Linked DNA regions of Draconibacterium halophilum. The protein of the gene in region 2 interacts with the protein of the main gene of each other region in a pairwise test. Links are inferred from orthologs where the notes say so. Each region holds a gene or a part of one and is shown on either strand. Other genes may lie near its edges. The genes, in order: gyrA and gyrB.

Region 1 (15,661 bases), 370 kb from region 2 along the record:
ATTATGAATTTTTCACAATTTTTATCAGGTTTAGCAACTCTTTCAGAAAGAGTTGAAAAAAAAGGTGGTCATTTATTTTTTGAATTTTCTGCCCATGTTTCGAAAATTAGTGTGCGTTATTACAAATCAGGCTGGAAACCAGATGCAGACCCTTCTTTTTCTACAGAAGTATCAAAAACTACTGATTACACACCTTATTTCATTATGTGCGATACAATTACAGACTTTTAGTTGTGATTGTATCATATGTAAAAAAAGCCGCTTTCGCGGCTTTTTTTTTGCTATTTACTGTACCTCTTTTCCGTGATCTTACAGCCTGACGGCCTGATACCATGCACAGACACCGTGCAGGCTCCCGGAAGTGCCTGGAACCTTTCGGTTGAAGTGGTCGCGATTTCATGCCTCACCGAGTGGACTTAAAGCGGACTTAAAACGAAGAATATTTAAGTTTAAAAATACTTATTGAATCAAGCTGACATGGTAGTCCATTCGAAAGGATTATAAATAGAATCTATGAAAGTGATAAAAGATATAATTTGCATTTATAATAAATTATTCATAAACTTTGTAGATAATCAATAGATTTTATCTATATGCCGACTTCTGAGAAAGAGAATTTTGTAAGTAAAGCAACCAATTGGATTTTTAGTAAGAATCGAATTTCAAATGTATTAAGTTTTACGTTTGGGTTTTTAATTGCTCATTGTACAGATTTCAATTGCCTAACACAGTCTATCAGAGATATTTATAATATTTTTTGTTCAATTGTTTTTTAATATCAACCATTAAATTTTTTTATCATGGCTAAAGTTGCTAACGTACTCATTGGTAAAAGTTCTGGATCAGTTGGAGGAACTACCTTTTCAAGTTGGAAAGGAATCAATGTTTTAAAAGCTAAACCAACTGTTGTAGCTAACCCGCAAACCGACAAACAGAAAGCGCAGCGAGCTGCATTCTCTTTCATGGTTGGTTTGTATCGCACCTTAGTTGCTGTTATTGTAATTGGATTCAAAGAATTAGCGGTTAAAAAATCGCAGTTCAATGCTTTCCAAAGTGCAAACTTAAAAGCAGCATTCGACTTATCAGCACCACCCGCAGCCACTTTGTTGCCTGCTGAAGTTAGTATCTCAAAAGGAACCATTGCGGACACTCCTATCGATACGGTTGTAGCTTCAGAAGCGGCAAACACTGTGGTTTTTAATTACGCTGATACGGCAAACGATCCCGGTCAATCCGCTGGTGACAAACCCCTGATGGTAGTTTTCAACGAAACAAAGGAAGAATGGACTTGTAAAGTTGGAGCTGCTACCCGAGGCGATGGAACCGATTCTTTGCCAATGCTCGAAGGTTGGGAAGAAGCTGATGTTTTGCATTGCTATCTTGGTTTTTCAAGTGTTGATGGCGACACCGCCAGCGATAGCCAATACAAAGCCGGTGCCATTGTAGCATAACTGTTTTTATTTGGGTTAGAATTAGAGTTTGTAAATTATTGGTAAAGCCCGGTTGTTGTGCCGGGCTTTTTTAATTGTTCAATTATGGCAGAATTTGACGTCGGTTTAGCTCAATTACAGGAAGTTTGCAATTATTTCGTTGAGGCGGAATATCCATATTTTGAGGAACTTAGAGAAGCATTCAAGTTACTTAGAACAACAGGTTGCAGACTTCAGGAAATATTTGAAATTGAAAGATGGACAATTGTGTCAGGTTATGAAGTTTCGGTACAACCGCAAAAAGGTAACCAGGTCAGATACATAACTCTAAGCAGCGAATTTGCTTCATTTCTTGCAGCAATCGAAAACCAATACAAACCCTTTTTAGGCCGAACATCCGGTCAGCTCGAATATTTGTTTAATAAAATCAATCCTTTCGGTGGTTTATTCTCCGGTGATCGTTCAATTATCAGTTACATTTATCGCTACTGTTTTATCCGTGAACTTAACGCCGATGGCCTAACAAATGCTCAAATTGCTTCAATAATGGGCCACAATTCCGAAACCGTTGTTAATAACTATTTGAATGCTGAAGTAACAAGTACAATCGAAATTACTCAACCTCTTCCTGATCCGCCTATTATTGATGGTATTACATATCCTATTATTTCTATTGGTTCGCAAGTTTTTACAACTGAACCTATTAAATGGGTAGACTCTGGCGGTGATTCTTATGATCCGGGAGGTATCCCCGGTAATAATGTATTATTTGGAAGCCTTTATTATGAAGCCGCTTTGCAGCGTTTAATTCCATTAATTCCTACTGGTTGGAAATTGCCTTCTATTTCAGATATTAATGAAATGAAAACTTTTTTAGGTTCTGATTTTGACAACTCGCTTAACTTTCTTTCCGATGATCCTACTTTTTGGTCCAGTGTTTCCACTCCTCGCAATAGTACAGGTTTAAGTTTGCGTGGTGGTGGTTATCGTGCTTATAATACATCTTTTCGATATTTACAACGTTCTGAGTTTTGGTTAGAAGATACCCCCGATGTAAACCGGCGTGCAGTCATGGAGTTTAGAAATTACATTTATATCCCGGATATTATAGCTTCAATTCCTTCGGATCGTTGGGCTTTTACAGTAATTTTAATTGCTGTTGTTTAATCTTATTTTTTTTTAATCAATTTTATCAATCGCTTTTATTTGCTAATTCTCTTTGATTTGGCATAGCTTTGTAAAAGATGAGTTACAATGATCGAAATAACGGCGTTTATGATCCTGAGAGCTACACAAAAGGCATTGGGAGAAATTTTAAAGCTTCTGTTATTTTCGTTGCAGTATTGCTGGCAATCTCATTAATCGTTGAAGGTGTTAATTATCTGTTAGGTAATGCACCTATTTTTTTGAACTAAAAGAGGCAAACCTTAGCTAAGATTTGCCCCTCTCTTAAGCCTTGCGGCTCAACTACTTATCTCTTAAAAAGTAGGATTTTCCGTCCCACTTTTGATATTATGTTATATTTGTGAATGTAAAAAAAGGAGAGAAATTCCCTCCTTTTTTATCGTATCATTATTGTCCTAATAGTTCAAGAATCTCATTGTACTTTTCCATGTTCTTCATACGGTAATACAAGTTTTTAAGTGACTCAAGTGTCATTTCGTCTTCAGGATTCAACTCCCGGCACTTTTCCATGTATGGAAGTGCTTTCTGAAACCATACATCAGCTTTTTTTAATTCAGCTTCGTATTTTTCGTTTTCGCTTGGTGGAATTGCAGTTGCAACCTCGATTTGTTTTACTCCTTTATTGTAGTACAATGCCCCAAGGTTATAGTATGCATTAAAAAAAGTTGGATCGATCTCAGACGCTTTTTGATAAGCCTCAACAGCCTTTTCTTCATCACCAAATTTTTCATATAAAGCACCTTTGGCAAAATAATACGTTACATTGTTAGGATCTTGCTCAATTGCCATATCCAGGTATTTCAACGCTTCTTCATTTTTACCAATTTTCATGTACAGGTCAATCATACTTGTCAACACGTTATTATCATCAGGGTATTTTTCAAAACCATCCTGAACTGCTTTTAACGCATTTACAGTATCCTGCATTTGAATATACGATTCAGAAATTAATGAATAAGTTCTTGCACCGTTGTATCCGTGTTTTGCTGCTTCTCCATAATACTCAACTGCTTTTTCATAATTCTGAGCATTGAATGCAGCAAGACCTGCGTTGAATATAATTACGGTATCAACAGCATTTGGACTATCTTCTTTCACAACAGGAATATCTTGAATTTCAAGGATTTGCTCGAAAGATTTTAATGCTAATTCGTAATCGTCGTTATTAAACGCTTCAACTGCCTGGTTTGTTAAATCGTTGGTTAACAGCGTTAATTTAATTTTTACACTTTTTGAGAATTTATCTTTTTCGTCTAATTCAAGTGCTTTTTTGTATGATTCTAAAGCAACAGTAAGCGGATCATCACTTAAAGCTTTCATGTTTTTATCCTGGCTTGCAAAAATTGCCTGATAGATTTCTCCTCTAACTTCCCAGGTTTTTGGCCAAGGAATAGTTTTCTTCACTGCTTTATCGTCAGAAGTATCAAGTGCTTCATCAAGGGACTCCAACGCTTTATCTAGTTTGCCGCTTTCTTTAAGATTCTGAGCACTGGTTACTTTACCTTTCTGAGCAAAAGCTACAGAAACAGAAAATACCAGGACTAGAAGAATAATAGTTTTTTTCATTTTTATACTTATTTATAGTTTTACAATTCGTGTTTATGCCATATTAAGCCTGATACGATACAGGCCACAAAAATATATGTTTTCAATTTTTTTCAAAATAACAACAAAAATAATATATAATTTATTCTTGTTCTAAGTTATTTTCTTCAGTATCAATATCTTCAGTGTCAACTTCAGTAATATCTTCGGCAGTTTCCTCTACCACTGCTATTCGGGCTACTGAAGCAATACTGTCATCATCTCTCAAATTAATTACACGCACTCCCTGAGTTGCTCTTCCGAGAATAGAAATGGTATTAACTGCCAGACGAATGGTAATTCCTTTCTGAGTAATAATCATTAGATCATTATCGTCAGAAACACTTTTGATTGCAACCAATTCTCCTGTTTTTTCAGTTACATTCATGGTTTTTACACCTTTTCCACCTCGGTTGGTAACACGGTAATCATCAATTTTAGAACGTTTTCCATATCCTTTTTCTGCAACTACCAGGATATCTTCATTCTCATCCATTACACAAACCATACCAATAACTTCGTCATTCTCGTGACCAAGCTTTATACCCCGCACTCCGGAAGCTGTTCTTCCGATCGGGCGAACAATACTTTCGTTAAAACGAATTGCCTTTCCGGAACGCACAGCAATCATAACTTCGCTACTGCCATTCGTAAGACGTGCTTCCAGTAATTGATCGCCATCTTTAATGGTGATTGCATTCACACCATTTTGGCGTGGACGTGAGTAAGCTTCTAATGTTGTTTTTTTGATGATACCTTTTTTGGTAGCAAGAATAATGTAATTATTATTGATGAATTCTTCATCGGCAAGTGTCTTCACTTTTATGAATGCCAGTACCTGATCATCAGGTTCTATATTCAGCATATTTTGAATTGCCCGACCCTTTGAAGCTCTTGTTCCCTCAGGAATTTCATAAACTTTCAGCCAGAAACATTTTCCTTTTTCAGTAAACAACAAAAGAGTGTTATGCATCGAGGCAATTATAATATGTTCCAGGAAGTCTTCATCACGGGTGGTGCTTCCTTTCGATCCTATACCTCCCCTTCCCTGCGTTCTGAAATCAGTTAGTGGTGTACGTTTTATATAGCCCAAATGCGAAATGGTAATTACCATTTCGTCATCGGCATAAAAATCTTCAGGATTGAATTCTTCGGCGTTAGGAACAATTTCCGTACGACGTTCGTCTCCGTATTTATTTTTAACCTCCTGTAATTCTTCTTTTATAATTTCCTTCCGCAAATTAACGTCGGCAAGAATTGCTTTATAATGTTCTATTTGCGCCATAATCTCATCGTATTCTTTACGAAGTTTGTCTTGTTCCAGACCGGTTAACTGACGCAAACGCATTTCGACAATTGCACGCGCTTGAATATCGCTCAATTCAAATCGTTCGATTAATTTGTTTCGTGCTTCTTCAGGTGTTGACGAACCGCGGATAATCGCAATTACTTCATCAATATTATCGCTGGCAATTATTAATCCTTCCAGAATATGAGCCCGTTTTTCAGCTTGCTCCAGTTCGTATTTCGTACGGCGTACAACAACCTCGTGGCGGTGCTCAATGAAGTATTTAATCAGATCCTTAAGGTTTAGGATCTTGGGACGACCGTGTACCAACGCAATACTGTTAACACTAAACGACGTTTGCAGCTGTGTATATTTATATAATTTATTTAAAACAACGTTGCTCATTGCATCGCGTTTTAAATCATAAACAACACGCATTCCATCGCGGTCCGACTCATCGTTTACATTCGAAATTCCTTCAATTTTCTTTTCGTTAACCAGATCGGCAGTTTTCTGAATCATTTCTGCACGGTTAACCATGTATGGAATTTCGGTAACAACAATTTTCTCACGACCACCTTCATTTTCAATATGGGCTTTAGCTCTGATGACGATACGTCCCCTACCGGTTTCATACGCATCTACCACACCCTGGTAACCATAGATTATACCTCCCGTTGGAAAGTCAGGCGCTTTTACGATCTGGATAAGCTCATCCATCTCAATATCAGTGTTATCAACGTACGCAATTGTAGCATCAACAACATCGCTGAGGTTGTGTGGCGCCATGTTTGTTGCCATACCAACTGCAATACCCGAAGCTCCGTTAACAAGTAGCTGTGGTATTTTTGTTGGCAATACACTAGGTTCACTTAACGATTCATCAAAATTGGGCTGAAAATCAACAGTATTTTTATCCAAATCGGCCAGTGTTTCTTCCGAGATCTTCGACATTCGAGCCTCGGTATAACGCATTGCTGCCGGACTGTCGCCATCAACAGAACCAAAGTTCCCCTGACCATCGACCATCGGGTAACGTAACGACCAATGTTGAGCCATACGCACCATGGTAAAATAAACTGAAGAGTCGCCATGCGGGTGATACTTACCAAGTACCTCACCAACAATTCTTGCCGACTTTTTATATGAACGATTAGAAAATATGCCTAATTCGTGCATACCAAATAAAACCCGGCGGTGTACCGGTTTAAAACCATCGCGTACATCTGGTAGTGCACGCGAAACAATTACCGACATTGAATAATCAATATAGGCAGATTTCATCTGCTCCTCAATGTTTATTTTGATAATCTTTTCACCTTCTGTCATTATATCTCCTTTAAAAATAAATTATCACTAAAAGTTTGTGACACTAAAATTAATAATCGAAACCCTTGGCGATAAGGGCATTTAGCGCTGTCTGTCTATTATACTCAAAAAAAGTTTGATACATAAAAATTGTTTATTATGTTACCTTACATTTAAGACATACAAAAATAGTAAAATCATTTGTGTCACGCTTATATTTAGTGGTGTTTTACATGCTTTTGATAAGAAGATATTAACAATTTAACTGTCATCTTTTCATGATGTTTTTGTTACATTTGATAACTTCTGCCATTTCGATACTTTGTAGCTTCAAATTTTATTTAATTTAGTCTTTCAACCTTTTAGGAATAGTATTTGTTAAACGGAGACAAAAAGGAAACTATATATGGATTCACAATTTTCACCAAGAATTAAAGACATAATTGGATATAGCCGGGAGGAAGCAATTCGTTTGGGGAATGATTATATAGGCCAGGAACACCTTTTTTTAGGAATTTTGAGAGAAGGCGAAGGAACTGCGACTGATATTCTCGAAAACCTGGGTGTTGATCTGGTTGAAGTAAAACAACTAATCGAAAGCAAGGTACGCACAGATAAAGATATTAATCAGAAAGCTGATTTGATCATGCTGAAATCAACTGAAAAAACATTAAAGTTGATTTATTTAGAAGCAAGATCGTTTAAAAGTGCAACTGCTAACAGTGGCCACCTCTTGCTGGCTATTTTAAAAGATAACGACAGCTTGATAACTCAAATGCTCGTTGAACTAGGTATTAACTATTTCATGGTTAAGTCGCAATTGCAAGATTACCAGCAAACTGAAGCAAAATCTGATTTTCCCGAAAGTGATGACGATGAACCGGGTGAAGGTTTTGGCAAAGGCCCATCGGGAGGACAGAGTGCTAAAAAAGCTGCCGGAGCAAAATCGGACACACCGGTGCTCGATAATTTTGGTATCGATATTACCAAGCTGGCAGAAGAAAACAGTCTTGACCCAATCGTAGGTCGCGAAAAAGAGATTGAGCGACTGGCGCAAATACTGAGTCGCCGTAAAAAGAACAACCCCATTTTGATTGGAGAACCCGGCGTTGGTAAATCGGCAATTGCTGAAGGATTGGCGCTACGTATTGTAGGCAAACAAGTGTCAAGAATATTATTCGACAAACGAGTGGTAAGTCTTGATATTGCCTCGATTGTAGCAGGAACAAAATATCGTGGACAGTTTGAGGAGCGAATGAAAGCAATATTGAATGAGCTGTCGAAAGTTAATAACGTTATTTTGTTTATCGATGAGATTCATACTATTGTAGGTGCCGGCGGTGCAACTGGTTCGCTGGATGCTGCCAACATGTTAAAACCTGCCTTGGCACGTGGCGATATTCAATGTATTGGAGCCACAACTCTCGATGAGTACCGTCAGCAAATTGAAAAAGACGGAGCACTCGAACGTCGTTTCCAAAAAGTAATGGTTGATCCAACCTCGGTTGATGAAACCATTGAAATACTTAACAATATTAAAGATCGTTACGAAGATCATCACAATGTAACATTTACACCTGAAGCGATTGAAAACTGTGTGAAGCTAACAGCACGTTACATTACCGATCGTTATTTGCCCGACAAAGCCATTGATGCGCTTGACGAAGCCGGTTCGCGTGTTCATATCACGAATATTAATGTTCCGGACAACATTGTTAAGCTTGAAGAAAAAATAGAAAACACAAAAGAGGATAAAATAAGCGCCGTCAAAAGTCAGAATTTTGAGTTGGCCGCTAATTACCGTGATAAAGAAAAGAATCTGCTCACGCTATTGGAAGATGCAAAAGAACAATGGGAAAAAGATCTTATTAATCATCGTGAAAGCGTTGATGAGCATAAGGTTGCCGAAGTTGTTGCGATGATGTCGGGAATTCCGGTACAACGTATTGCACAAGCTGAAGGTAAACGCCTGATGAACATGGGCAAAGATTTGAAAGGAAAAGTTGTTGGGCAAGACGAGGCTATTGGCAAAATTGTAAAAGCGATTCAACGTAACCGCGCAGGATTGAAAGATCCCAACCGCCCAATTGGAACATTTATTTTTCTGGGTCCCACTGGTGTTGGAAAAACCCAGCTGGCAAAAGTTCTAACAACTTATTTATTTGACAATTTAGATTCGCTGATTCGGATTGATATGAGTGAATACATGGAGAAATTTGCGGTATCAAGATTAGTGGGAGCGCCTCCGGGATATGTAGGTTACGAAGAAGGCGGGCAATTGACGGAAAAAGTGAGAAGGAAGCCCTACTCAGTTGTTTTGCTCGACGAAATTGAGAAAGCACATCCTGATGTGTTCAATATTCTACTTCAGTTAATGGATGAAGGACGTTTGACAGATAGTTTAGGGCGCAATGTCGATTTCAAAAATACAATTATTATTATGACATCGAACATTGGTTCGCGCCAGTTAAAAGACTTCGGACGTGGCGTTGGTTTCTCAACCATAAAAACAGCGAAAGAAGAGAATGAGCATACAAAATATGTCATTCAGAAAGCATTGAAAAAAGCATTTGCACCAGAATTCCTTAACCGAATTGATGATGTTGTTGTGTTTAATCAATTGGAGAAGAAACATATTCACACCATTATTGATATCGAAATTGAAGGTTTGTACAAGCGTGTTGAATCGCTGAATTACAAGTTGAAAATTTCTCCGGCAGCAAAAGATTTTATCGCTGAGAAAGGATACGATCCTCAGTTTGGTGCACGACCACTAAAACGGGCTATTCAGAAATACCTGGAAGATGAAATGGCCGAAATTATTATCAAAGCATCGATTTCCGAAGGAGATACAATTTCGGTAGGTTTTGATAAGAAAAAGGAAAGGTTACAGATGCGTATTTTATCAAACAAAAAAGCGCTAAAAGAATAGGAAACAAATATTCATATATAAAAAAAGGAGGTGAAAGCCTCCTTTTTTTATGCCTTGTATTTAAAAATCAACATGGTGATATCATCCGATTGAGGACCATGACCATAATGTATTTTAAAACTCTTTTCTAAACGCTCAACCATTTCTTTTGGGCTTTGTCCGGCCAACGATTTCAGGTTTTCTACCAATTGCTGATTACCGTACTGTACATTGTTTTCGTCGAGCATTTCGGTAACACCATCGGTATATAAAACCAGTGTGTCGCCTTTCTCAAGCTGAATTTTAGCTGAACCATAAGATTTGTCAGGATAAAGCCCTAATGGAAGTCCATGTGACTGGGCAAGTTCTTTAATCTTCCCATTTTTATTTATATTATATGCGGGAGTATGAGCCGCATTGCAATACTCTAATATGCCCGTTTTAACATTCAAAACACCCAGAAAAAGGGTTAAAAAGAACTGATGGTGATTCGTTGTACACAATTCTTTATTTGTTCTTTTTACAATTTCATCTGCTTTTGGCACCAATGCGTTTGTTTTTATAATCGTTTGTGCAACGCTCATAAAAAATGCTGCCGGAACTCCCTTGCCTGATACGTCGCCCATGGTTAATACCAGGTGTTCATCATCAATAAAGAAATAGTCGAACAGGTCGCCGCTTACTCCTCTGGCCGGTTGGTAGGTGGTATAAAGATCTATGTCGGTCCGGTCTGGAAAAGCAGGATAAATTGTTTTAATAAAACTTTGCTGAATTTCGGAAGCCTGATTCATGTCTTCCTGGCGCTGTAGTTTTTTCTTATGCTCGTCGGATTGTGTTTGCAGGTATTTCTCGTACCACAATTTCATGTAGTTCAAACTTTCAGCAACCTGAACAACTTCATTCTCAGGAATATCTTTATAAGGCCCCGTTAGATTACTAAAACGTTTTAATTGTTTGGTAACGAGACTCAGCGGTTTTATCTGCCGGTTAATAATGTATGTAACGGTTAAGTAAATAATGAGTATTCCTAAAACGGAGAAAAACAACATCTGAAGTACAGGTAAATACAAGGGTTCAAATAATTCTTTATAAGGCAATACCGATACCAAAACCCAGCCATTTTGCTCGATGGGAACATAATACACCAGGGCTTTCTCAAAATTAAATAATTCAGGATACGCAATTAACGTTCCCGGCTTTGAATCTGCCAGTACATTATTGGTTGTGATCGTAATATCTTCTTTAAGAATCTTTTCATTCGAATCATAAATACTTCTGTTTAGAATCCACTCGCTAACGGGATGCGTAATAAAAACGCCATCTTTCGACATCAGAAAAGCAAAACCTCCTTTTCCAATTTTCAAACTGTTCACCTGCTTATTTAGCTCATTTAGTGACATTTCACAAATAACTTCTCCAACACGTTCTACTTGTCCGGATGGATTTTCTATCATTATCGGAGCACAATAAGCTGCCACCACAATATTATTTCGTTCGCACAAATAGGGTTCAGACCAACCTACACCTTCCTGGGCAACAAGTTTTTCAAACTGTTCTTGTTCATTAGCACACGACGAAAAACTATTGCTGCCCCGTTGTATTAAAATCGAATCACCATCCCGGTATGTAAAGTAGCTCCAATATGGTAAATCGGTTACGGTTGAATCAATTTTTACATAAATGGCATTAATAAACTGATATTTATTGACTAAACTTTGAATAAATAAATCGGCGTGATCTTGCTGTCCGTAAAAAATTACCTGGTCGGCAATGTTTCCGGCAATCTCCGAGGTAGTTATTATATAACGTTGCACACTGCTTGTTACATGTGCACTTTGCGACATTGCCTTATTCTTTACACTATCTTCAATAAGTGTTTGGTTGAAGAGAAAAAATATACCAATAAAAGTAATAAATACTCCTATTACTGCTAAGGATATATAAACACTCAACTGATATGCAATTGATTTATTTAACATTCATTTTTTATTGTTTCCGATTAAAAACAATTTACGGATAATTTTTCAGATGTCAGGTATTATGATTAAAATTTAACCATTTGCGGGTGCCTTTAATACTGCAGGTAAACGATGCCAATGATGATGCTTGCTTAATAGCTTCCGCAAAATCATTACATTCAAGAAAATAATAACAAAATGCACCGTGAAGAAAATCTCCTGCACCAAGTGTATCTTTTACCTCTACTTGTGGAACTGTAACACTCCCCTTCTTCTCGTTTGATAAATATTCGATTTTATGGGAACCATTTGAAATAGCAACTGACTTTACATTTTTAGCGCGCATAAAATCAAAAAGCTCATTTTGGCTATGACATTGAGGCGGCATAAAATCAGTCGAACAAATTGCGATATCGATATAGTTGAGTTGTTCATCGAACTGAGGTTTCCAGCTTCCACAATCAGAGACAACGGGTATGCCCTGCATTTTACAAATTTTTGAACATTCAAGGCTGAATTCAGGGTAAAACCCATCGACAAGTAAAATCTGAGGTTCCACCAAATCAATCAGCTTTTGTGGCAAAATAGTGCTTTCTAATTCTGTTGGATTATGAGTTACAATTGTACGATCGCCATTTTTTGATGTCAACACGGTGGCCAAAATTGTTTCGAATTCCTGGCCATATGCAAGATCAAAATGATCTACTCCTACACTGTTAAGATCCTGATCGATAAATGATGAAAAAGCATTCAGACCGGCCGGACTTGCAAGTGTTGCTGTTTTATTCAGATAAGCAAATGCAACAGCGGCATTGGTTGCGGGGCCACCAACCAAAATATCGGGAATGTCGGTTTTAACTTTGGTATTGGCTACCGGAATCTGATCAATAAAGTATTGAATATCGATAGTTGTTAGTCCAACGAATAAGGCCTTGTGTTTCATCAACACAAAGAAACAAAAAAAGCTGCCTTTCCAGACAGCTTCCTTTATATTTTATCACACACTTCTTTTAAGTGTTCATTGCACCACAAACCGTAATAACTTGTCCGCTTACATACGACGATAAATCAGATGCGAGGAATGTTGCTACTCCTGCTACTTCTTCAGGAGTTCCACCTCTTTTTAAAGGAATTGAGGCTTCCCATGCTTTACGCGCATCTTCCGGTATTTTACCGGTCATTTCAGTTATAATAAATCCAGGAGCAATAGCATTGGAACGAACACCGCGAGAACCCAATTCGCGCGCTACCGATTTTGTAAAACCAATAATTCCTGCTTTTGATGCTGCGTAGTTTGCCTGTCCGGCATTTCCGCTAACACCAACAACCGAACTCAGGTTAACAATCGATCCCGAACGTTGTTTTAACATGGTGCGCTGAGCTGCTTTTGTAAAGTTAAATACCGATTTTAGATTAACATTAATAACTGCATCCCACTGATCTTCAGTCATTCGCATCAATAAAGTATCTTTTGTAATACCGGCGTTGTTTACTAATACATCAATACGGCCAAATTCTTTAACAATTTCGGATACAACACGGTCAGTATCTTCAAAATTACTTGCATCAGAAGCATAACCTTTGGCTTTTACTCCGTAAGCTATTAATTCCTGTTCTGTGGCTTTCATATTGTCATCTTCAAAAAGATCGGTAAAGGCAACATCGCACCCTTCCTGTGCATACTTAACAGCAATTGCTTTACCAATTCCGCGAGAAGCGCCGGTAATTATAGCTGTTTTTCCTTTTAATAAGCTCATATTATAAAATTTTAGAGTTTTCTTTTTCAGATCCGCAAATATAAATGATATTAAGGTTTAATGAAATGTAGCTTTTAGAAACTTTCTTAATTCACCTCATATTTGTTAAAAACTACCCAAACTTCAAACATTTGGTTGAAAAATTCAAAACAATAATTTGCCTAATTGATTTAAAATTTCAGCAGCCTTGCCTTTTAAATGAATATCGGTAATCACCGATGTAAAAACGGTTTCTTCAGGATTAATTTCGATAATAGTAGCTCCTGCCTGTTTGGCAGTGCGCGGCACATACGATGCAGGTGTTACCTCGCCGGTTGACCCAACAATTATGCACACTTCCGCTTTTTGGGCAGCTGCGAACGAATTGGAATAAGCTTCTTGCGGGATTCCTTCGCCAAAGAATATGAAGTTGGGCTTAAGAATTTCATTATCATTAACACATTTTGGAGGGATATTTTCAAAATCAATATCATTAACGTCATAAACCTGGCCGCATTTCAGGCATATCAGCTTTTTCGAATTTCCATGAAACTCGTGCACGGTATTGTTCCCGGCATCGTAATGCAAATTGTCGATATTCTGGGTAACAATGGCATTTAACAATTTATTGCGCTCCATATTTGCCAGTACACGATGTGCATCGTTTGGTTTAGCATCGGCAAAAAAATCGTAAAATATTTCGCGAATATACCCCCAGCAATTTCCCGGGTAATTAAGGAAATAACTCAAGTCCAGTACCTGCGGCCTGTACTTATTCCAAAGTCCGTATTCTCCTCTGAACGGAGGAATTCCACTTTCAACTGAAATTCCGGCACCGGTAAATGCAATTGTGTAGTTTGATTTTTTTATAATTTTTGCTGATTCCTTAAGAAGCAATTCCATCGCATATTGATTTTTGATAATATTAATCAAAGGTCGTTATTTTGAGAAAAACGCTCTAATTTCTTCTTCAAAATTTTCTTCCTGATTTTTAATTAGTGTGCGGTACGATTCGAATTGTTTTACTTTAACTTCGTAGTTTTCAATGCATTCTTTTATTTTATTCCCAATTTGTTTAATCAGTTGTACATCATCCTCAAATTTAAACTCATTGTCAATAGGAATATCTATGCCGTTCTTTGCGGCTCCTCTTCTACCGGTTATTACACAATTATACAAAACGGCTGCTTCGCGCGGGAAACGATCCCTTCCGGGATGATTACCAAAATCAATATAAACTTTGGCACTGGCAATTCTATCTGCAACCTCAGCAGGTGTTAAATTTTTCAGTGGCACCCATTTAATTTCCGGATGAGTATCAATAATCTTTTGCGTAAATTTCTTCCCTTTTCGAGGGTTATACAGAACTATATTTTCTTTCTCTGTAATTGATAATTTATTTGATTTTGTAATAAAATCTTCTCTGATGTAATCGGTAAGATAATTCCAGTTGCCAATACCATATTTGTTCAGATGAAGTTCAGCATATTTCGATTGAACCAGATGATCTGTAATGGCGATATTATCTTTTGGATTCTCTACGTTGAAAGCTTTCCTTAGACCTAAAGCTGCCAATAACCGATTTTTAAAACGGTTCCTTGATGCATAATAGTTATCTACACTTTGCCACCATATAATCTTTTGTATCGATTTGTATTTATTCAGTTCAAATGTACGTGTCTCCGGAACAATAAGAACATTATCTGAATGATCTTCAATTTCAAATACATATTCATTTACGTACTTTTTGTAATTTGAATGAATAGGATCATCCATTTTCTTCAAATAAAACATTCTGGCATTAAGTCCTGATTGGTTTAATTTAGCCACTAACTGATGCAGAAGCTCCGGACCTCCGGTAGCTGCCTGTGGTTTACAAGCAATGTAAATTTTTGCGGATTTTGATAATCTCATAATATTTTTGAGAGGGTTTAAACGTATGAATTTATAATGATATTTCTTTTGCTTTATCCAATGCTTTTTCAATAACTTGATGCATGTCGTAGTACTTGTACTCTGCCAAACGGCCACCAAAAATTATATTCTTATTCTCTTCTGACAATTTTAAATACTTTTCATATATCGCTTGATTTTTCGCATCATTTATTGGATAATATGATTCTTTATCCTTTGAAAACTCATGCGGATATTCACGTGTTATGATGGTTCTTTTCTGTTGTCCGAATTCAAAATGTTTGTGCTCCAAAATTCGGGTAAACGGCACTTCTCTGTCGGTGTAATTAACAACTGCATTTCCCTGA
Region 2 (15,533 bases):
TTCTATGGCGGGTATGCAACAATGGCAATTCCGGCCGCATTAATTATTAAACGATACTCGTATAAAACCGGAATTCTAATCGGATTAGCCTTATACGCCATTGGTGCCTTGTTATTTTTTCCGGCAGCAAAATACGAGTTTTTTGGTTTTTTCCTGGTTTCACTTTACATCCTTACTTTTGGTTTGGCTTTTCTGGAAACAACAGCCAATCCCTATATTTTATCCATGGGCGATCCTGCAACCGCGACACGACGTTTAAACCTGGCACAGTCGTTTAATCCATTGGGGTCGATCCTTGGGATGTTTATTGCTTCAAAACTAATTTTATCATCATTAGAATCAGACATGCGCGATGAAACCGGGAATCTGATTTTTGATACATTAAGTGCTGCAGAAAAAGCGGTTATACGCACAAACGATCTGGCTGTAATACGCGATCCGTACGTAGTTTTGGGCTTTGTGGTAATTGTAATGTTGATAATAATTGCCGTTGCAAAAATGCCAAAACGCGAAAGTGCAGATCACGAAATTCATCCATGGCACTCGGCAAAAAGGTTGTTCCGGAATAAAATATACCGTGAAGGAGTAATTGCACAGGTATTTTATGTGGGAACACAAATCATGTGCTGGACTTTTATTATTCAGTATGCTGATAATTTAGGAATTCCAAAGGCTGAGGCACAAAACTACAATATTATTGCCATGGCAATTTTTATAATCAGTCGCTTTATCAGTACCTTTTTAATGAAGTACCTGAACGCCCGTTATATGTTGTTGCTTTTTGCCATGGGAGGAATGCTTACAACTGCTGGTGTAATTTTGATTCAGGGAATGATGGGATTGTATTTACTAGTGGCAACTTCAGCTTTTATGTCGCTAATGTTCCCGACAATTTACGGAATTGCTTTGGAAGATGTTGGCGACGATACAACTCTGGGAGCTGCTGGTTTGGTAATGGCAATTGTGGGCGGAGCTTTAATGCCACCATTGCAAGGTCTTATTATCGATCAAGAGACGATCGGGCCGATTCCGGCAGTTAATTTTTCGTTCATTTTGCCGTTTATTTGTTTTATCGTAATTGCAATATATGGAAGAAGATCTTATCGTGAATTTAAAAAAACGCAATAAAAATGGAGTACAATCGCTACTGTAAAACTTTGCAATTGGAAGACAATCAGGAATTGATTGAGCAGTATAAAAAAGTTCATACTCCGGGTGCAGTTTGGCCGGAAATTACCCAGGGAATGTTAGATGTTGGGATTATTGACATGGAAATTTACCTGTTGGGGAATCAGCTTTTTATGATCATGGATACCGTTCCCAATTTTGATCACGATACCGACATGAGCAAATTAGCCAAAAAACCACGACAGGCAGAATGGGAAGCTTATGTGTCGCAATTTCAAAAAACCGCTGATACTGCAACGGCAGATGAAAAATGGCAATTAATGGAGCGTATTTTTAAGTTAAGAAACTAAATATTAGGAGTTAGTTTTCTAGTACTTGCTGGGTATGAAATGATTCCATCAGTATTCTAAACAAAAGAAAGAGGCCAGCCTTTTTCATAAAAACAATTGTACAATCCAACTGTTTGTTTAACTTAAAACAAATATCTCTTTATGAATGCATACCTCTTTTTAATTGGCCTTTGCGTCATTATTATATTATCCTTTTTTACAAATATGTTTGCACGAAAAACCAATGTGCCTAGTGTGTTGATCTTGATATTATTAGGTGTTGGAGTGCAACAATTAATGACCTACTTTGAAATGGAGCCCGACTATTTTTGGGCACTGGAAGTATTGGGCATTGTTGGTTTAATAATGATTGTACTTGAAGCTGCTCTCGATCTTGAGTTGAAGAAAGAAAACTGGCCGTTAATATGGAAATCATTTACCATTGCCTCTTTATCGTTGGGATTAACAGCTGTTTCTATCGCTTTTGTTATTCAGTTTTTTATTCCTGAAATAAATTTTTTACCCGCATTGGTATATGCGCTGCCCCTTTCAATAATGAGTAGTGCTATAATTATCCCAAGTGTTGCCAATCTTACAAAATACAAGAAAGAATTTCTTATTTATGAAAGTACCTTCTCTGATATTTTGGGCATTATGGTATTTTATATGATTGTTGAAAACCTTAATGTGGAGGGTATGCGCCAGCTTAGTTTTGCCATTGGAAGTAACATTGTGCTTACGCTGGTTATTTCGGTGGTGTTATGTTATGCTTTGCTCTATATTATTCAGAATATTAAAGGCGATGCAAAATTTTTCTTGTTTTTGGCAGTACTGGTTTTGTTGTATGCTGTAGGAAAAATGTTTCACCTGTCATCGTTGATTATTATTCTAATGTTTGGCTTGTTGTTGCGTAATTATAAAGTTTTACTTTTCGGAAGGCTGAGGGAATGGTTGAGCGATTCAAGAATTGATGGTCTTTTCGATCAGTTTAAAATGATTACTAAGGAAACAGCCTTTTTGGTACGCACCTTCTTTTTTGTTGTTTTTGGAATGACATTGCCGCTGGCTTCGTTATATAACTGGAAAGTTTGGCTAGTAAGTGTAATCTTTCTGGTAGTTACTTATGTGCTGCGGTTTGGATTATTTTACGTTGTTGAGCGAAAGGATACACTGCCGCAAACTTTTATTGCTCCCAAGGGCTTAATAACTATTTTGTTGTTTTTTGCTATTCCCGAATCGTTACGGGCTGAAAAATTTGAAGGTGCAGTATTATTTGTAGTAATTATTTCTACCAGTTTAATTATGGCCTGGGCATTAATTGCAAGTAAGAGTACCAATCCTAAAAATGGAGAAGAAGGGGAGGAAGAAGTTCAGGAAAGTGATGCGGGAGATAAGCCTGATGTAATTGAGATGCCCAATTGACTAAAATAAAAAAGGTTGCCATATTTAAATGACAACCTTTTCTTTTTCTTCTTAGCCCAGATATGTTTTTAATAATTTGCTACGCGATGTATGTCTTAATCGTCTGATAGCCTTTTCTTTTATCTGTCTTACCCGTTCCCGGGTTAATCCAAATCGTTCACCGATTTCCTCTAATGTCATTTCCTGGCACCCTATGCCAAAAAATAGTTTGATGATGTCACTTTCTCGCTCAGTCAAAGTTGCTAACGCGCGGAAAATTTCTCTTGCCAAAGATTCGTTGATAAGGCTTTTGTCGGCATTTGGCGAATCGTTGTTCACCAAAACGTCAAGAAGACTGTTGTCTTCTCCATCAACAAAAGGTGCATCAACCGAAACATGTCGGCCAGAAACTCTTAAAGTATCTGCAACTTTATCAGCAGGTAGCTCAAGAGATTCTGCTAATTCTTCAGGCGATGGCTTGCGTTCGTGTTCTTGCTCAAATTTTGAAAATGCTTTGTTGATTTTATTCAACGAACCTACCTGGTTCAGAGGCAAACGAACGATACGCGATTGCTCAGCAAGCGCTTGAAGAATAGATTGGCGAATCCACCATACTGCATAAGAAATGAACTTAAAACCGCGGGTTTCGTCGAATTTCTCGGCTGCTTTAATCAACCCAAGATTGCCTTCATTTATTAAATCGGGTAAGCTAAGTCCTTGATTTTGGTACTGCTTTGCCACCGATACAACAAATCGAAGGTTTGCTCTTGTAAGTTTCTCCAAAGCCGCCTGATCGCCTTTTTTAATCCGCTGTGCTAACTCCACTTCCTCTTCTACAGTAATCAGCTCTTCTTTACCAATTTCCTGCAAATACTTATCTAAAGAGGCACTTTCACGGTTAGTGATAGACTTTGTGATCTTTAGTTGTCTCATATATAATCCTTAAAAAACGTGCAAATATAGAACATTAATATCTAATGGTCAAAGAGAAAGCGTATCGTATTTTGTAATTAATACAAAGTTAAAGGTATAAGCTTAACATGTTAGCGTTCAACGCCAAAAACATAGTATGCTGATTTTCCATTCGGATATACTCCTTCAACCAATATTCCTCCTCTCGCATTTCCAACTTCTCGCTTAAAATCTGATACCTCGTAAATTGGCTTTTTGTTTACTGTGGTAATGATAAACCCTTTTTCGAGGCCAGCATCTTTAAGTTTTCCTTTCTGAAGATTAGTAATCATTATACCGTTTCTGATTCCCAAATCTTGCTTAACACTGTTACTCACTGCTTCAAACTCGGCACCAAGTACGGTTATATTGTCGCGTACAATCTCGGTGTCGCCGTGTTTGTTACGTAAGGTAACGGTAAATTGTTTCTTTTCATTGTCCCTAATTACAACAATATCTACATTGTCGCCCGGACGGTACTGACTAACTCTTTCCTGTAGCTCGGCTGCTGTTTTTGTTTTCTCGCCATCAACACTAATGATAACATCGTCTTCTTTTATGCCGGCTTCGTTGGCAGCTCCGTTTTCAACGACTCTACCTATATAAACACCTTCCACCTTGTCAAGGTTCAGTTCTTCTGCAATTTCTGCATTTACATCGCCAATGTTTACACCCAGTAATGCACGTTGTACCTCTCCAAATTCTTTGAGATCTTCAACTACTTTTTTAACAATTGATACAGGTACGGCAAAAGAATATCCAGCGTATGATCCGGTACGTGAAGCAATTGCAGTGTTAATGCCAACCAGGTTGCCTTGTTGGTTAACCAATGCTCCACCACTGTTTCCGGGGTTTACTGCTGCATCGGTTTGAATGAATGACTCAATTCGGTACTGGTCCTGGTTAATTCCCAGGTTTCGTCCTTGAGAGCTAATAATACCGGCTGTTACTGTTGAAGTAAGGTTAAACGGATTACCAACTGCCAAAACCCATTCGCCAAGTTGAAGATTATCTGAATTGCCATAAGTTAAATAGTTCAAATCTTCTGCTTCAACTTTTAATAAGGCGATATCGGTTGACGGATCGGTACCTACCAATCGTGCTTCAAATTCCCTTTTGTCGTTTAGTATTACTTTAATATTCTGAGCGTTTTCAATAACGTGGTTATTGGTTATGATATAACCGTCTTCCGACATGATTACGCCCGAGCCAAAACCTTGTTGTACTTGTGGTTCTCTTTTTTGTAATCCAAAAAACTCATCTAAATACGGGTTGCCGCTCGACCATTGACCGGTTCGAACAGATTGTGTGGCAATATGCACTACTGCGTGAATTGATTTTTCGGCAGCAAAAGTTAAATCGGGTAACTTTTGGTCGCTGTCTGCGGGGTAATTAACAAATTGTGCTGCTTGTTCTTCTTTTACTGTTACAACTTGTGGCTTATCGAAAAAAGTGCTGTAAGCCCAAACTCCTACAAATGCACCTGCTATAACAAGTAAAAATATCAGCGAAATTCTTCCTACTCTTTTCATAACTTAAAAATTTTATACGTTCTTGTTTTCTTTTCAGGCTATTGAGAACGCAAATTTGCTGCCACTGTTTTGCTGGCCTGCCACTTAATGCTTCTATTTTGCATAATTTAACACCTAGCTATGACTAGTGTTAAAAAGTTGAAACAAAAACTGCCTTCTCTGAAACTATGTCATTATGGCTTGACAGAACATGCAAATAATAGGACAATTTATCGCTTAAATAATTACAGGTGCAATTAATTATTTTTCAGGAACTTTAAACCATTTCAGATCGATTTCTACAGCCTTATAGTTTTCAATGTGTTTCATTGCTTCTTTAGGTGTTTCAGCAACAAAATATAATTGTCTGTAAATATCTTTTGCAAATAGTTCGACATACGAAAGCTCAAATTGTTTAAAGAGGTGGTCGAAAAAATTATTTGTATTCACAAAAACAATGGGTTTTGAATGATAGGAGAGTTGGCGAAGTGTAATTACCTCCAGTATTTCTTCGAGTGTTCCGAAACCTCCTGGTAATGCAATAAACGCATCAGACATGTCGCGCATTTGTGCTTTACGCTCCATCATATCTTTAGTAATTATAACTTTATGAGTGTTGTTGGATGCCAACGAGCGACCAATCATCCGTTCCGGAATAATACCTATTGTTTCAGCACCTGCTTTACTGGCAGAAATAGTAGCAGTTTCCATCAATCCGACATTGGCGCCACCATTTATAAGATTATGGCCTCCTTTGCCAATTAACTCTCCCAGATTTTGAGCAGCTTCAAAGTACTTTTCGTTTATGGCATTGCTCGATGAGCAGAAAACACAGATGTTCATATTTTGGTATTTAGCAGAGCGAAAAAATCCAGGAATGTATCCCGGATTTTAACTCAATATTTTATGAAAATTGGCAGCAGTAAGGAATGACTCGCTGCGCTATTTGTTCTTCAACCTTATTACGCGTCAATATTTGCGTAAGTGGCATGGTCTTCAATAAACTTACGGCGAGGCGGTACATCGTCGCCCATGAGCATTGAGAAAATGTGATCAGCTTCTGCGGCATTATCAATGGTTACCTGTTGTAGCATACGTTGCTCCGGATTCATTGTTGTTGACCAAAGTTGCTCAGCATTCATCTCACCCAAACCTTTGTAACGCTGCGTATGCACGGCACTTTCGTTACCATCGGCCCATTCTTCAATCAGCTGTAGACGCTGTTTCTCGTTCCAGGCATATGATTCTTTTTTACCTTTTTTTATGAGGAAGAGTGGAGGAGCAGCGATGTAGAGGTGCCCTTTTGTAATCAGGTCGTTCATGTATCGGAAGAAGAAGGTCATAATCAGCGTGGCAATGTGACTTCCGTCCACATCCGCATCGGTCATTATCACAATTTTGTGGTAGCGCAGTTTTTCCATGTTTAGGGCTTTCGAATCTTCTTCGGTACCAATGGTAACTCCAAGCGCTGTGAAAATATTTTTGATTTCTTCGTTTTCAAAAATCTTGTGTTGCATGGCTTTTTCTACGTTCAGAATTTTACCACGCAACGGAAGAATAGCTTGTGTTCTGCGGTTACGACCTTGTTTGGCTGTTCCGCCTGCCGAATCTCCCTCGACAAGGAATACTTCGCAAAGAGCAGGATCTTTTTCAGAGCAGTCACTCAATTTTCCCGGTAATCCACCACCCGAAAGCGCATTTTTACGTTGCACCATTTCGCGGGCTTTACGAGCCGCATGACGGGCCTGAGCTGCCAAAATTACTTTTTGTACAATTTGCTTGGCTGCCTTTGGATTTTCTTCCAGGTAATTTTGTAAGGCTTCGCTGGTGGCCTGGTCAACCGATAAACTAACCTCGGAGTTACCTAGTTTTGTTTTCGTTTGCCCCTCAAATTGTGGTTCGGCAACTTTTACCGATATTATTGATGTCAATCCTTCGCGAAAATCGTCGCCACTGATATCAAATTTCAGTTTTGAGAGCATTCCACTTTGGTCGGCATAATTTTTAAGGGTACGTGTTAATCCACGTCTAAAACCGGTTAAGTGTGTTCCTCCTTCAATGGTGTTGATATTGTTTACATATGAATGAATGTTCTCGGAAAAAGAAGTGTTATACTGCAATGCAATTTCCACCGGAATACCATTCTTTTCAGTAGTGATGTGTACCACCTCCTCAATCAGCTTCTCACGTGTTGTGTCAAGATATTCAACAAATTCTTTTAATCCTTCTTCTGAATAAAAGTTTTCTTTTTTGAAATTTCCTTCCTCATCCGTTTCGCGTTCGTCAATAATCGAAAGATTAATTCCGGCATTCAGAAATGCCAACTCACGTAATCGTGCAGCCAGTATTTCGTATTTGTATTTTGATTCTAAAAATATCGAAACATCGGGTTGGAAAGTTACTATTGTACCAGTAATGTCGGTTTCTCCAACGATTTTGGCTTCGTATTGTGGCTTTCCTATTTTGTATTCCTGAACCCAAATTTGTCCGTCGCGGTGTATTTCTGCTCTCAGGTCAGACGACAATGCGTTCACACACGAAACACCTACACCGTGCAAACCACCCGAAACTTTGTACGAGTCTTTATCAAATTTACCACCGGCATGCAGCACAGTCATTACAACTTCCAGCGCCGATTTGTTTTCTTTTGTATGTTTTTCGGTTGGAATTCCACGGCCGTCGTCTCTAACGGTAATGGAATTATTTTCATGAATAATTACATCGATATTGTTACAATATCCTGCAAGCGCTTCATCAATTGAGTTGTCAACCACTTCGTATACCAAATGGTGTAACCCTTTTTCGTTGGTGTCGCCAATGTACATCGACGGCCTTTTTCTTACCGCTTCTAATCCTTCAAGTACCTGGATACTATCTGCTCCATAGTTTCCCTTGCCGATGTTTAGGAGGTCATTTTTTTTACTTTCGCTCATCTCTGTTTGTTAAAATTAAATCTGCTAAAACAAAATAGTTTTCTCCGCTAAAAAGAATTAAAATCTTTTCGAAGAAAACTAGTTGATCTTCAGGCTTTTATCGTGATTTTAAAACGATCTTATAATCATGTCACAAATATATAAAAAATAGGCAGAAAATCACCTTTTTAAATGGCTTAAAACGCCTGTTTTTTTAACAAGATATTAACCTCAAAATGAGCGCAAAGACGCCGGTTTTTATTTCGTAGAACAATGGATGGGAAAAACGACAAAAAGTGGTATTGTTTTTATCTAAAAAAAGGGAAGCTTAAGCCTCCCTTTTGATCGAATTGATTGATTGTTGCCGGTTAAAAAGAATAACTTATTCCGGCCATCATATTAAAGCTTTGCACCGGGTATCCGAACCAGCGTTGATATTTTTGAAAACCAAAATTGTTAAGCTGTGCAAACACCGAAAATTGGTTGGTGATCTGGTAGTTGCCCTTTACATTTAAGTCGAAAGCAGTGTCGAGATTGTTTGATTTGTAAATTGGTACAAGAGCACTAAACTGTCTTGGATCTCCGGGATATTCAATTATCAGTGCTTTTCGTTCGCCCATTAAAAAGATGTCGGCCGACAAACTAAGTTGTTCACTTACTTTGTAGCCAATATTTAAGTTGGCATCCCATTTTGGTAGGTTCCAGGCTTCTTCCTGCTCATCGAGCTTGTAGTTGTAGTAATTAACGGATGCCGTCAGGTCAACTTTATCTGATGAAGCGTGAAAGACCTCCACATTTAGTTTTAACCGGTCGATATTATCATATAAAACCTTAAAAGTATTGTCAACAATCGATGGAGCGGGATTGTATGCAGGATCAAAATATAAAGCTTCACTCAGATAATAGAACGGCTGGTTATCGATCATGGCATATTCTGCCGAAATTTTAAAGTTGGTCTTTTTTGAAAGTTTGCCATCGAAACCACCATAAAAACGAAATTTCTGGAACGAATTCATTACATCGTGCACCGGATCCACAAATGGATTTTCGTAGGCAATTTTTGAATAGTAATTGCTGATGTGGTCGCCATCAATTCCAGCGTAAAGATTGATCAGTTCCGGAACCGGTGCCCAATTGGCGCGTACATTTGGTGAAATCTTGGCTTCGGTATCTTCATCAGAAACCATAATAAACCAGGTATTAACGCCGAGTGTAATATTGGCTGTTTCGTTGCCGATAAACCAGGCGGGTTTGGCGTGTAAAATTATTTGCGAGCCATCAATATTAATTGAGTCTGTAGGCAGGCGATTGTAACTGGTTTTTGCATATAAAACGCCGCCTTCAAGCAGTCCAACGCCGGTAACCATAGGTTGTTGCACATTCAGTACAAAATTAGCGTAATGCTCGCGCTGATCGGTTTTTGTGCCAAAATAATGGTAAGTAAAATCAAATCCAACTGTAGGATCATCGTATTCGGCTGTCGGGTTTTTTAGCCCGATGTTGATTCCGCCTTTTGCAAACGACTGCTTTGTATCAAAATAATTGATGTTTTGATCGTCTTCCAGCAGCGGATCAGGCACGGCAGTTAAAGGATAGCCATAGTAATTAAAAGCATCGTGTTTAAAATCGAGATTCACCGAAAGTACATTGTCACGAAAAAGGTGTTTTACAAACAAGTCGACCTCGTTTTTCATAAACGGCGCATCCACTTTATTGCCGCCTTCCAATTCAATATCGTCAAACGACGAAAGGTGCATGGCATGAATGCCAAACAATGAGTTTTTAGAATTCTGATTATTAAAGAAAACCTCGCCATAAGGACGGAATGTGGTTCCCAGTCCGGCACGTACCAAGCCGTATCCATTATCTTGGTCCTGTGACGTTTCAACAATGGCTGCTTTTAACGGATTCACAGAAAACGTACTAAAAACCGGCTTGCTGTTGATGTTGTACTTAAATGTTGGTTTCTGATGTTCTGTTTCATCAATAGTTGGCATGCTGTTCAGTTTGTTCGCATCAGAAAGGGTTGGCTTGTAGGCTTTTGTAACCTCTACTTCCTGTGTAAGCGTGGTGTCGGTTTGCGCCTGTGCAAAAATGACAGTGCCAACAAAAAATAGTGTTAAAATATATCGAGCTGTTTTGAACATGTTGTGCATTTTTAGTTTTGTTTAATTTCCATTTGGAACGAACTGTCGACCGCATTTTGCTGTTGTTGCGCTTCTTTGGCCAGAATAACATCGAGGCGTTTCCGGGCTTCGGCTTTCACTCCGTCGTTGTCGTTGTTATAGTTTTCTGCTAAACTTTTTAAAGTGTGTTTGGCCTGAAATTGATCGCCGTTATCTTCGTAAATACTGGCCAGTAGTAAAAATGATTTTCCCAGCCAAAAAGTATAGGGCGTTCCTTTGTCAATAAAATCAACAATTTCTTCTTCAGCCTTGGCTTTGTTGTTGTCGCGGTAATAAATTTCTGCCAACAGGTATTTGGCTTCTGCTCCCTGTTCCAGTTTGGTATCTTTTGCCACATCGCGTAGGGGACTAATTGCTGAGCTTAAATTGCCCAGTTCGTAGTTTGATTTTCCAATGGCATAATCGGATTCCTTTTTTAAAGCGTCGTTGGCCACATCCGATTTATTTACCTTTTCGGCAGCCACAATTACCTGCTGATAGTTCTGATTGATGAGGTGACAACGCATTTGACCAGTGTTGGCACGAAGCGAATTCCATTTTCCGGTTGCTTTTTCTTCAAGGCGATTAAACAGCTCAAGCGCGGTATTGTAATCGCCGGCATTGTAAGTTAGTTCCGATGCTCGTGCAAGTGCCTGTTCGGTAAAAATATTATCGGGCTGGTTGGCTACAAACGAGTAGTGCGAATTGGCTTCCTCGTATTTACCTTCCTTGTAACGAGTTTCCGCTAAATAGAAATGTGCGTTAGTAACGTAAGCTCCGTTTGGATATTGATTAAGGTACTGTTGCAGTTGAATATCTGCATCCTCATTTCCGGCCATATAAACACGTTCTGCAGCTGAATAGGTTAACTGGTCTTGTTCCGATGCGCTAACGCTGACATTGCCTCCCAGTTGACGAACGTAAGCAAAATAAGCATCTACATTGTTCAGTTCCACATAACAATTTTTTATCCCTTGAAGAGCAGAATTTGCTTCGGGTGTGCCTTTGTAATTTTCTGCCACTTCTTTGTATTGGTGCAAGGCTTTGTTAAAGTCGCCGTTGTTATAATTTACCAATCCTAATTGCAACAATGCATTACGGTAAAAATTACTGTTCGGATGGTTCTCAACAATCTCCTGGTACTGGCGAACGGCCTCAAAGTTATTCCCCATTCGCTCGTTCGCGCGCCCCAGTTCGTACAAAGCATCATCGTAGTAATCCGACTCCGGAAACTCACGTAACAGCAGGTTCAGGTTGTTGATTTTGTCTTGCTGTTTACGCTGAAGTCCCTTGCAAAATGCAATTTGCAGCAGTGCATAATCAGCTTCCAGCATTTTTATATTGTAGGCACGCTCATAATTATCGATGGCCTGTGCGTAATTTGTATTCAGGAAATAATAATCGCCAATACGGTTGTAGGCATCGGCAATCTTCGGAGTTCGTTTGCCCTGCATTTTTTCTACATACTGGCGGAAATGTTGTTGTGCTGCTTCCTTGTTATCGGTTTTCAGATAAGCATAAGCCATGTTGTAATCGGCACTTAAAGCTTCAGCATCGGTTGCCGATGAAGAACTGCGTGCGAATTGGTTGTACGAAGCAATTGAATTGTTATAATCGCCTACGCGGTACAAAGCTTCCGACTTCCAGTAGAGTGCCCTCGATTTTATTTCGTTGCTGTAGCTTCCGTTGGCCAGCGACAAGTCAAAATTCTCGATTGCCTCGTTGTACGCCAGGTTATTGAACAGCTCCAGACCACGGTAAAAGGTTACCCGCTGATAGGCTTCTAGAATATCGGGTGTTTTGTTTTGTATTTTTTCAATCGATTCTATGGCGTCCTTATAGTTTTTGGTTACCATATAAACTTCACCCAGTATTTCGTAAGCTTCGGTGTTTTTTGGCGAATTTGGGTATTCCACAATGTAGCGGTCAAAAGCTTTTATGGTTTCGTTAAAAGGAGAGTACGATAGCTCGTAAGTTAGTTTGGCGTAACTGAAAAGCGCATCTTCTTTTATGTCCGCATTAAAATCGTATTCCGAAGCCGCGTTATAAGCTGTTTTTGCTTTTTCCTTTTCATCAAGTTTTATAAAACAGTCAGCCAGATGATAGTAGGCATTTTGTGTCATTTCATCTTCTCCGGTAGCTGCTTTTTGCAACAATTCGGCTGCCTCAGCATATTTGTCGGTGTGGTAATAACAAAAGCCAAGGATGTAATTTTCTTCCCTTGTTTTTGTCCCCGATGTTTCGAAATACGTTTCTAAGTACGGAATGGCATTTTCGTACTGACCTAAGTGAAAATATGAATCGCCAACTATTTTTGCCAGTTCTATTTGATGTTCTTCCTGCACATCGTCAATAATCGGCGTGGTGTAATTTACTACTTCGTTGTATTTCTGCTGCTTGTAGTAAATGTGGCTTACATACAGCGGAATTACCTGCGAATAGGCCGGATCGTTGTTTAGCGCAGTAAATCCTTCAAGTGCGGCATCGTAATCCTCATTCAAATATTGAATATGCGCACAATAGTAAGTGGCCGGTTTGCTGTACAAATTATTGGTATTTCGGATAGCCATAAATTCCTGATAAGCAACGTTGTTATTTCCTTGCTCGAGGTTGGCAAATCCGTTTTGGTATTGCAGTTCAATACGTTCGTTTTCCGACAAGTCGCTACGATCGACTTTTGCAAATGTGCGAACGGCTAGCGAATATTGTCTTTTTTCAAACTGATTTTTACCCAGATTAAATTGTGCGCTGTTCATGTACGGACTTTCAGGATAGGTTTCAACAAAAGTTCGAATGAGTTTGTCGCCCGACCGGTAACCGGCATGAAGTGCCGAAACCGCTTTGTAATATTCTGCTTCGGAATACAGTTCTGATTTGGGCTCAACACGTTGCTGAATCTTTTCGAATTGCCGGTAAGTAGAAATGTATTTTCCTTTGTTGTAGAGTTCTTTTGCGATGTCAATATCCTTTCTAACATCATCGAAATAAGCCGTTTCCTGCGCCGTGACGTATTGAAAAGAACCTAAAATGATAATAAGAGATATCCAAATCTGAATTGTTCTCATGCTTTATGCTTTCGTATTAATGAATTAATTCCTGTAAGCCGTTATTCTCTGCTTTTGTAACGACCAACTAAAATAGCTATTCCTTGTTTGCTAAACTGTTGTTAATGCTTGTAATTCTTAACAAAAAACTGTTTATTTCTTTCCTTTATTATATATGTGGGTAAGAAATTTCAAACTATTTTAGTTGCAACACATTTTTTATGGACAAAAAAACAGTCATAAAGTTGCTTGATGCCAGCATTTATCAGTACGATAATCTGGTTCTTTCGGGCGTTGATGTTGAGGTACAGGAAGGCGAGTTTATTTATGTGGTAGGGAAAGTGGGGACCGGAAAAACCAGCCTGATAAAAACCTTGAATGCCGAAATACCTTTGGAGTTTGGTACCGGAAAAGTGTTGGATTTTGATTTGGTTGGATTGAAAAAACGAGAAGTTCCGCATTTGCGAAGACGTTTGGGTGTTGTTTTTCAGGATTTTCGTTTGCTTACCGACCGGAATGTGAATGCCAACCTGGCTTTTGTGTTGAAAGCTACCGGCTGGAAAAATAAATTGGAAATTGAAAACCGGGTTGATGAAGTGCTGAATAGGGTTGGAATGTTGCATAAAAAGGAGAAAATGCCTCACCAGTTAAGTGGTGGCGAGCAGCAACGTGTTGTTATTGCACGAGCTATTTTAAACCATGCTGATATTATTTTGGCTGACGAACCCACCGGGAATCTCGATCCTGAAACCTCGGAAGATATTCTGGATCTATTTATTCAGTTGAACAACGATGGGAAAACTATTTTGATGGCGACGCACGATTATGCGGCTATTGCCAAGAAACCTGGACGAACATGGGTTTGTGTAAATGGAAAATTAAACGATTCGGCAAAAAATACCGATGAACTTGAGTTTGAAAATATCCTGGATAAGAATGTATAGCTTATAGAAACGCTGAAAAAATACTTTTTAACACCTTTTCTTCGTTTTTCCAAGTTAATTCTTTGGCTGCCTGCATTAGGTTTTCCATCCAAATTATTCTTTTGTCTGAGTTTATAAGTGCCTTGCTTATCGATTGGGCCAAATCTTTAGGATGGTGCGAATGGCTGATTTCCCCAATATTGTATTCCTCTACAATTGCGGTCATTTCAGGTAAATTACTCACAAGTACAGGAACTCCGGCATGAATGTAATCAAACAATTTATTGGGAAGGGCAAAACGGTAATTCAGTCCCAGATCTTCTTCAATCGATAATCCAAGATCGGCAGTTGGCGTAAGTTTTGCTAATTCCCCGATAGAAAGCCGACCGGTAAAACGCACTTTGTTTTCCAATTTCTCAGTGCTGACTAATTCTTCCAGTTGCTCTTTTATATCGCCATCGCCGGCAATTACAAGCTGTGCATCATCAATAAAATGCATGGCTTTAATGGCTTGTTCCAGCCCACGGCCAATGTTTATGGCACCCTGGTAAAGAATGATTTTCTCCTGAGTACTTTTCTTGTTTTTATGAGATTCTACATTTCCTACAGGAATATTTCTTACAACCTTAAATGCAGTGCCGTATTTTTCATGGTAAATAGCGGCAATTGAATCGCAAACGGTGTAACAATGTTTTAAGTTCGGAAGCATTTTACTTTCCAGCCACTCCCATATTTTTTTTACTCGCGGGCGATCGATTAATTCAGGAACTTCGGTAAAGTATTCGTGGCTATCGTACACCAACGGTACGCGCTTTATTTTTGACGCAAGATAATTGGCGGTCAGAGCATCCAGATCGTTCGCCAACAATACATCGGCTTTTCGGAAAAGTAAAAACAGGAGAACTCGGAAATTGTATTCGGCATAAAAACAGGCGCCTTGTGTAAAAAACAAATGCATACGATGTGTCGGGTAGGTTCGGGTAAGTTCCGGGCTGGTTTTTAATTTTCTGCCCACCAGCAAAATTTCGAATCCCATTTTCTCCAGCGATGTGCACACTTTATGCACCCGGTTGTCAGAAACCAGGTCGTTTGTTACCGAAACAATTATTTGCTTTTTGCGCTTCAAGTGAATGAAATGATTTTGTTGTAAAGATAGAAAAAGTAGAAAG

The links.
Region 1: the proteins of gyrB (region 2) and gyrA interact in binary tests that used the Escherichia coli proteins (3 or more experiments, as listed by UniProt). The link is inferred for Draconibacterium halophilum from one-to-one orthologs.

Annotation. Positions count from the first base shown.
Region 1 is NZ_CP048409.1:2,803,688-2,819,348, reverse strand. What follows is about bases 4,060-7,126. They hold gyrA (DNA gyrase subunit A), read right to left. Parts: upstream 6,817-7,126; coding sequence 4,303-6,816; downstream 4,060-4,302. Other genes in these bases: G0Q07_RS11235 (tetratricopeptide repeat protein), read right to left, coding at 4,060-4,181. In the rest of the region: G0Q07_RS11255 (hypothetical protein), read left to right, coding at 4-231; G0Q07_RS11250 (DUF6266 family protein), read left to right, coding at 801-1,451; G0Q07_RS11245 (FISUMP domain-containing protein), read left to right, coding at 1,536-2,597; G0Q07_RS11240 (hypothetical protein), read left to right, coding at 2,675-2,845; more of G0Q07_RS11235, read right to left, coding at 3,003-4,059; G0Q07_RS11225 (ATP-dependent Clp protease ATP-binding subunit), read left to right, coding at 7,202-9,727; G0Q07_RS11220 (SpoIIE family protein phosphatase), read right to left, coding at 9,775-11,685; G0Q07_RS11215 (PfkB family carbohydrate kinase), read right to left, coding at 11,738-12,607; fabG (3-oxoacyl-[acyl-carrier-protein] reductase), read right to left, coding at 12,675-13,421; G0Q07_RS11205 (SIR2 family NAD-dependent protein deacylase), read right to left, coding at 13,566-14,303; G0Q07_RS11200 (hypothetical protein), read right to left, coding at 14,340-15,314; glf (UDP-galactopyranose mutase), read right to left, coding at 15,346-15,661. UniProt on the Escherichia coli protein: A type II topoisomerase that negatively supercoils closed circular double-stranded (ds) DNA in an ATP-dependent manner to maintain chromosomes in an underwound state.
Region 2 is NZ_CP048409.1:2,431,922-2,447,454, forward strand. What follows is about bases 5,769-8,707. They hold gyrB (DNA topoisomerase (ATP-hydrolyzing) subunit B), read right to left. Parts: upstream 8,254-8,707; coding sequence 6,283-8,253; downstream 5,769-6,282. Other genes in these bases: G0Q07_RS09845 (LOG family protein), read right to left, coding at 5,769-6,163; G0Q07_RS09855 (TonB-dependent receptor), read right to left, coding at 8,601-8,707. In the rest of the region: fucP (L-fucose:H+ symporter permease), read left to right, coding at 1-1,128; G0Q07_RS09825 (L-rhamnose mutarotase), read left to right, coding at 1,131-1,478; G0Q07_RS09830 (cation:proton antiporter), read left to right, coding at 1,620-2,879; G0Q07_RS09835 (sigma-70 family RNA polymerase sigma factor), read right to left, coding at 2,931-3,791; G0Q07_RS09840 (Do family serine endopeptidase), read right to left, coding at 3,902-5,341; more of G0Q07_RS09845, read right to left, coding at 5,582-5,768; more of G0Q07_RS09855, read right to left, coding at 8,708-10,379; G0Q07_RS09860 (tetratricopeptide repeat protein), read right to left, coding at 10,391-13,462; G0Q07_RS09865 (cell division ATP-binding protein FtsE), read left to right, coding at 13,663-14,385; G0Q07_RS09870 (glycosyltransferase), read right to left, coding at 14,387-15,490. UniProt on the Escherichia coli protein: DNA gyrase negatively supercoils closed circular double-stranded DNA in an ATP-dependent manner to maintain chromosomes in an underwound state.